Regions from separate parts of the Micromonospora sp. HB375 genome, predicted to be linked through region 2. Evidence: riboswitches for the same ligand, from Rfam matches in the RefSeq annotation. Region 2 holds a riboswitch; the other holds the start of a gene.
The links. A riboswitch is a leader RNA that binds a small molecule or an ion and turns the genes downstream of it on or off. The one in region 2 is predicted to bind cobalamin.
Positions count from the first base shown of each region.

Region 1: linked by a shared signal. The riboswitch ahead of J3R08_RS20345 (peptidase) and the one ahead of J3R08_RS08880 (ABC transporter substrate-binding protein) in region 2 are both predicted to bind cobalamin.

Region 1 is NZ_JAGGJO010000001.1:4,491,336-4,494,739, forward strand. Features, by position in the region: gene J3R08_RS20340 (hypothetical protein) at 1-28, opposite strand, end outside; gene J3R08_RS20345 (peptidase) at 97-1,140, opposite strand; cobalamin riboswitch at 1,238-1,374, opposite strand; gene J3R08_RS20350 (alkaline phosphatase PhoX) at 1,576-2,736, opposite strand; gene J3R08_RS20355 (Ig-like domain-containing protein) at 2,951-3,404, opposite strand, start outside.
Region 2 is NZ_JAGGJO010000001.1:1,881,158-1,884,561, reverse strand. Features, by position in the region: gene J3R08_RS08890 (ABC transporter ATP-binding protein) at 1-196, opposite strand, end outside; gene J3R08_RS08885 (iron ABC transporter permease) at 196-1,215, opposite strand; gene J3R08_RS08880 (ABC transporter substrate-binding protein) at 1,260-2,243, opposite strand; cobalamin riboswitch at 2,285-2,469, opposite strand; partial or broken gene J3R08_RS08875 (MFS transporter) at 3,058-3,297, shown strand.

The sequences.
Region 1 (3,404 bases), 2.6 Mb from region 2:
CCACGACGGCGGCCAGCAGGCCGGCCATCCAGGTGCGGGCGGTGGGACGGTGACGGAACACGGGTCCTCCTGTGATCGGGTGAGCGGCGAGGCGGTTCACGGGCAGGCGAGCACCGGTGCGCCGGGGTCGGCGCCGGCGGCGGACAGACGGGCGTACCCGACCCCGGTGAGACCGAGGACGGCCTGGGCGGTGGCCCGGGGCGCGGTGGCCGGGTCGAAGCCGCCACCGTCGAAGTCGACAGCGCCCCGGTCGGCGGGCGCCCCGGCGCAGCCGACCTGGAGTCCGGCGAGGAACGCCCGGGACCGCGCCCAGGCCGGCAGCCGGTGACCGTCGCGCAGGGCCTGCGCGGCGAGGCCGGTGCTGTTGGCGTTCGGTGTGCCGGCCGCATTGGCGAAGCCGCCGTCGGCACGCTGAACGGACACCAGCCAGCGCAGCCCGGCGGCGGCGTCGGCCGGACGGTCCGCGGCGCGCAGCGCCTGCGTCACGAGCGCGGTGGCGTCCACGTCGGACGTGCAGACCGGTTGGGCGGGCAGCAGCGGGTAGCCGCCGTCCGGGCATCGGGTGCCGGCCAGCCAGGCGGCCGCCGCCGGAGGCGCCCCGGCCGCCGTACGGTCCAGCGCCAGCAGCGCGAAGGACTGGCTGAACGCGTTGCTGTAGTCGCCATACGCGGACCGGTCGCTGAACCGGCCGGCCGGCGTCTGGAGCGAACGCAGCCGGGCGATCAGGTCCACCCCGCCGACGTCGGCCGGGTCGCCGCCGCGCACCTGCACGGCGAGGGCGAGCTTGGCGGTCGCGCCCGCGTACGCCTCGGAGACGCCGTCGCCGAGATAGCCGTCGCGGATGTCCGGCCGGGTGACCCAGGCCAGCGCGCCGGCGCCGTGGTCGTCGGCCACGCCGGCGGCGGCGAAGGCGAACACGGCGTCGAGGGTCAGCCCCTGGTCGGGGTAGGCGACACCGTCGAAGACCGCCTCGAAGCGTTCGCCGTCGACGAGTTGCCGGGCGAGCCAGCCGGCGGCGGCCTCCGGGCGGGTGAGGGCGGCGCGCCCGGGGGCGGCGACGGCCGGTGTGGTGAGGGTGAGGGCGGCGAGTACGCCGCAGAGGAGCGCGAGCAGGCGGTGCCGGCTTCGGCGGACGACCATCGGAAGCGCCTTTCCGGCCCGGCGGTCGTCGAAAGCCCGGACGACCGCAGTACGCGGGGTCGTCCGGGACTCCGACCCGTGGGCCACGACGGGTGGGGAGCGGATGCACGCGTACGACGGGTATTCGGGCTCGCCGCCGCAGAGTTCCCTGGGCGGCCTACCGTTGCGGGCCAGCGCCGGATTTCGACCGGTCTTCCCCCGCACGTACACGCGGTGGTTCAGTTGTCGCGACAGTCTGCTGTGGCCGGTGCGCCGATGTCAATGCGCCAGGAACCGGCCACGTGCCGTGACGGCCGGCGGAATCGGCGGTTTCACACCCCGACGTCGAGAGGCCGTCGTCCCGGCGCGTCCGCGTGGAGTACGCCGGTGAGGGACGCCCGGTGAGGACCGGGCGTCCCTCACCGTGTGGTCACTGCCGGCGGGACCGGGAGCCGGTCAACGGCGGAACGGACCGGTGACGCAGTAGGTGATGCCGCCGGACGACGAGCCGGTCGTGCCGCGTTGCGAGGAGAAGTACAGCCGGTCCCCCGCCGGGGTGAACGCCGGCCCGGTGATCTCCGAACCGCTCTGTCCGGTGATCCGCAGGAAGACCGAGATCTTGTCGTCCGGCGTGATCATGCAGATCTCCATGTTGCCGCCGTCCTCGGCGACGTAGAGGTCACCTGCAGTGGACCCGGTGATGTTGTCGACGCCGGTCAGCGGAGGGGCGCCCGGACTGACCAGGTTGTCGTCGTAGGCGAGCTCGTACGTGCCGGCCGCCAGGTTGACCTGCCACACGCGGTTGTCGCCCTTCGTGGTGAACCAGACGGTGTCGTCCGCGTAGTGACAGCCCTCGCCACCGTTGAACGTCTTCGCGCCGGACACCTGCTGCCGGGTCGGGGTGGGCGAGCCGTCCGGGTCGGGCACCGTGGCCCAGGTGAACGTGCCGGAGGTGGCCGTACCGGCGCGGAGGACCTGGAGGGTTCCGGCGGACAGGTCGCCCCAGGTGGCCGGCACGAAGCGGTAGAACTTGCCGTCGGTCTCGTCCTCGGTCAGGTAGACGACCCGGCGGACCGGGTCGGCCGCGGCCGCCTCGTGCTTGAACCGGCCCAGCGCGGGACGCGCCACCGCGGTCCCGCCGAGGGGGTACGTCTCGAAGACCCGGCCCAGGGACACCTCCTCGCAGGAGAGCCAGGTGTTCCACGGTGTCTTCCCACCGGCGCAGTTGTTGTTGGTGCCGGAGAGGATCCGCGACGCCCCGACCACGGCGCCGCTGGAGTTGAAGACGAGGCGTGAGGCGCCGCCACCCGCACCGGCCGACACCTCGGAGTTCGACACGTAGATCCAGCCGGTGCCGTTCGGGAACACGGCGCCGCCGTCCGGGGCGTCGTGCCAGGTGTACGACGTCCCCGGCACCGTCCGCCGGGACCGCGCGACGATCGAGCTGGTGAACCCGGCCGGCATCTGGATGCCGTTGGCGTCGGCTGCCTGAAGCCCGCCGTAGGGCCCCGCCGCGTTCTGTGCCGGGGCTCCGTACGCCGCCGACCACGCCGTGAACGGCAGGGCGACAGCGCCCGCACCGACAACAGTGGCCCGCAACATCGTTCGACGATCCATGGAACCTCCTCCGTAGGTTCCATGGATCCGACCGTGCGGAGCTTACGCACGCCGATCTGTTGGATGAACGTCGATGGACGGCTCGATGTGCGATGTCCCGCCCACGCCGACCCGGTCGAGGGGTCGTACGGGTAGGAGAGGCAGCGGCACCAACCAGCAGTGGGCGCGCGCGGCCGTCTGACCGGCCCTCCGGCCGCGACCTCCCCTCCCCCGGTCACCGGCGCAGGTGGCCGATGCCGTGCTGGTCGAGCCAGGCGACAGTCCGCGGTACGAACGTCGGCGCCCCCGGGCCGGCGCTGACGTCGGTGGCGACCAGCGGCACCTGGGCGGCGACCGGGAGCAGCGTGGACCGCCAGCAGGCCGGCGTGGCGCAGGCCGAGCGGTCGTCGACGCGCCAGGCGGCGGCCACGCTACGGCCGTCCGGGTCAGCCGGGCGATATTCCAGCCACCGGCTCAGATCGTTGCCGCCGTCGATCCCGGCGGCGAGGACCAGGTTGAACGAGCCCTGGACGCGAAGCAGGCGGATCTGCTCCTGCACGCCGAAGGGCGGCAGGCCGGTGCCCGTGCACGAGGTACCGCCGTCGCGCCAGCAGGTCCAGACCGCCGCTGGATCGGTGCCGCCGGCCGCCGGGAAGTCGTACGGCGAGATGTCGAAGACCACTGCGTTG
Region 2 (3,404 bases):
TCACGTCGTCGCCTGCGAGTGTGATGTTGCCGGTATCCGGGCGCACCAGGGCGGCGACGGCCCGCAGCAGGGTGGTCTTGCCGGAGCCGTTCGGGCCGAGCAGCCCGACCAGGCTGCCCGCCGGGACGGTGCCGGTGACGTGGTCGAGGATGCGGGCGGCGGGCACCGCCCACGAGACGTCGGAGATCTGAAGCATCAGCCGCGTACCTCCCGGCGGCGCAGGATCAGGAAGAACGCCGGCACCCCGACCAGTGCCGTCAGCACCCCGACCGGCAGCTCACGCGGTTCGAAGACGGTGCGGGCGGCGGTGTCGACCCAGGTCAGGAAGATGGCGCCGGCGAGCACGGCGACCGGTAGCAGCCGCCGGTGGTCCGGTCCGGTGATCAGGCGGGCGGCGTGCGGGAGGATCAGCCCGGCGAACCCGATCGCGCCGCTGACCGCGACCAGCACGGCGGTCAGCAGGGCGGTGCCGACCAGCAGCAGCCACCGCAGCCGGTTCACCTCGACGCCGAGGCTCGCGGCGGCCTCCTCACCGAAGGCGAAGGCGTTGAGGGTACGGGCGTGCCAGCCGACCACCGCCAGCACCACGACCAGCACCGGTACCGCCCAGCCCAGGGCCGTCCAGTCGGCGCGGGCCATTGACCCGGACAGCCAGAACGTGATGCTCTGCGTGGCGTGCGGGTCGGCCACCCAGATGATCACGAAAGAGGTCAGTGCCGCGCACAGTTGTCCCACCGCGACCCCGGTCAGCACCACGCGCGTCGGCGACAATGCCCCGAACCTCCCGGCCAGGCCCACGACCAGCAGGAACGCGACAAGGGCGCCGAGGAAGGCGCCGCCGGTCAGCGCGGCTACGCCACTACCGATGCCGGCCACGACCACCAGGACCGCGCCCAGCGACGCCCCTGAGGAGACCCCGAGCAGGTACGGGTCCGCCAGGGGATTGCGGGTGACGGTCTGCATGACCGCACCGGCCGCGGCCAGGCCCGCCCCCACCGTGGCGGCGCCGAGAACCCGGGGCAAACGTAGGTCCCAGACGATGTGGTCGCGCAGCAGCGGCACGTCCGAGTTCGCGAGTCCCAGGTGGCCGGCGACGACCGTCCACACCGTCCCGACAGTCAGGTCGGCCGGGCCGATGGTGACCGCGACGGCCACCGACAGCACCAGACCGGCGACCAGAGCCAGCACGAGCGCGGCCAGGCCGACCGCCCGCACCGGGCGGTGGGTGCGCACCGGGGCGGGCCGGGTGGTGACGGCGGTCAGCTCGGGACCCCGGACGGCAGCGCGGCGATGCCCTGGGCGAGGGCTTCGACGCCGAGGACGTTGCGGACACCGGCCGTGGTTGACGAGAACGGGATCACCACGTACCACTGCTGTTTGACCGCGGGCAGGTCCTTGAGGGTGCGGTGCCCGGCGAGGAAGGTCTTCTTCTGCGCGGCGGGATCCCAGCTCGCGTCGACGAGCACGATGACCTCGGGGTTGCGGTCGGTGACGGTCTCCCAGCTTGTGTCGCCCCAGCTGCCGGTGAGGTCGGCGAAGGCGTTGGTGACCCCGGCCGCCGACATGATCATGTTGGGGGCGCCGCAGCAGGCGCCGACGCTCGGGGCGTCGCTGCCGCCGTCCCACCACATGACCTTCACGTTGCGGGCGGTGCCTGCGGCCGTGGCGATGCGGCCCTCGTGGTCGGCGATCAGCTTCTCGCCGCGGTCGCTCACCCCGAAGATCGCCGCGAGCTCGCGGATCTCGGTGAACACGTCGCCGATGGCGAGCTTCGCCTGCCGGGTCTGCGCCGGGCACCCGGCAGGGGAGATGTAGGTGCCGACGCCGAGTTTCTGCCAGTCGGCGCGGTCACCGACCCCCTCGTCACCGAACGCGCTGTTGTACGACGCGTACACGAAATCGGGTTCAGCCTCGAGCAGCTTCTCCTTGGTCGGGTACTCCTTGGCCAGCACCGGGATCTTCGCGTAGGCGTCCGCGTAGGCGGGCAGGATCGCGTCGTCGAGGTAGGCCGTGCCGATCATCCGATCTTGCAGGCCCAGGGCCAGCATGATCTCCGTGGCGGCCTGGTTCATGGTGACGACCCGCATCGGTGGCGCCGCGATGGTCACCGGGGTGCCGCAGTTGGTCACCGCGACCGGTCCAGCGGACACCGCCGGTGGTGCGGCAGCAGGCTTGGCATCGGCGCCGCAGCCGGTGAGCAGCACAGTGGACAGCAACAACGGCGCGGCAACGCGCCAGGGCATGGGGAACCGCACAGCGGGACCGCCTTCCAACACCTCGTGGACGGGGACGAACGTGCCGTGGCCGGTCTCCTGGCTGACGGGACAAGCAACCGCCGGCCGGCCTTCCCAGGCATCTCTGCCCAGTGACCTCGCGAAACGACGAGGGCCGACGGTCTCCCGATCACAGTGGCGAGGGCCGCGCCGGCATCACACCGGCTTCCCGAACACCACGGCGTCCCCACCATAACGGCCCGCGCTCGCCGCGGATCCGGTCCGGGCACCCGCTGTGGGAAATCCGACGCGCCGGACCGGCCTCGGCGTGGCTGTCGGCCCGCAACCCATCCGGCTCCTTTCTCGTGCGCGGTGGCTGGGCGAGGGCACGTGATCGACAGTGAGCGCCGTGGCTGAGGCTGAGCAGCAATACGTGAGCGCAGGTGCGAGGCCACGTCCGCCGGCGACCGGCTCCTCGGTCGTGGGCATGAGGCCGGCGATGCAGACGTCGAAGAGCTCGACGAGCGAGCACGGTACTTCGCGATCTGGATCGCCATCCGACCTGCGTTGCCGACGGCGCCGAGGACAAGGACGCGCTGGCCCGCGGTGAAGTTGATGCGGCGCGTCAGCGCGATCCAGGATGACATCGCCCGGGTTCATGGCGGTGGCGATCCGCACCGGGTCCACGCCGTCGGGTAGAACCACGCTGCGCGAGGGTCGATCAGGGTGCGTTCGGCGAAGGTTCCAAGGGGCGTATCGTGCAGGACCACGCAGCGGACGTTGCCCTTCTCGTCGCGTACCACGCCGTCCACGCCGGGGACGAGCGGGAAGATGTTGTTGCTGGTCCCCGGCGATCGGCATCTGGGCGGCGACCAGTGCGCTGGGCTTCGCCGCCGGGCCACCAATCGGCGGACTCGTCCTGGCTCACCTGCCCTGGGGTGCAATCTTCCTGGTGAACGTCCCGATCGTGGTGATCTGCCTGCTCGCCGGCCGGCTACTGGTCCCGGAATCGCGGGACCCGGCCGGTGGACGCCTCGACCTGGGCGGGGCGACGCTGTCCACCGCCGGCCTGACCGCGATCGTCTCCCCGGGTTCCGCCCACGTCCCCGCCGGTCAGGTGGCCAGGCGCAGGTGACGCCGCTGCCGCAGCCGCACCGCGACAGCCCGCCACGACCAGCAACGTGAGCGCGG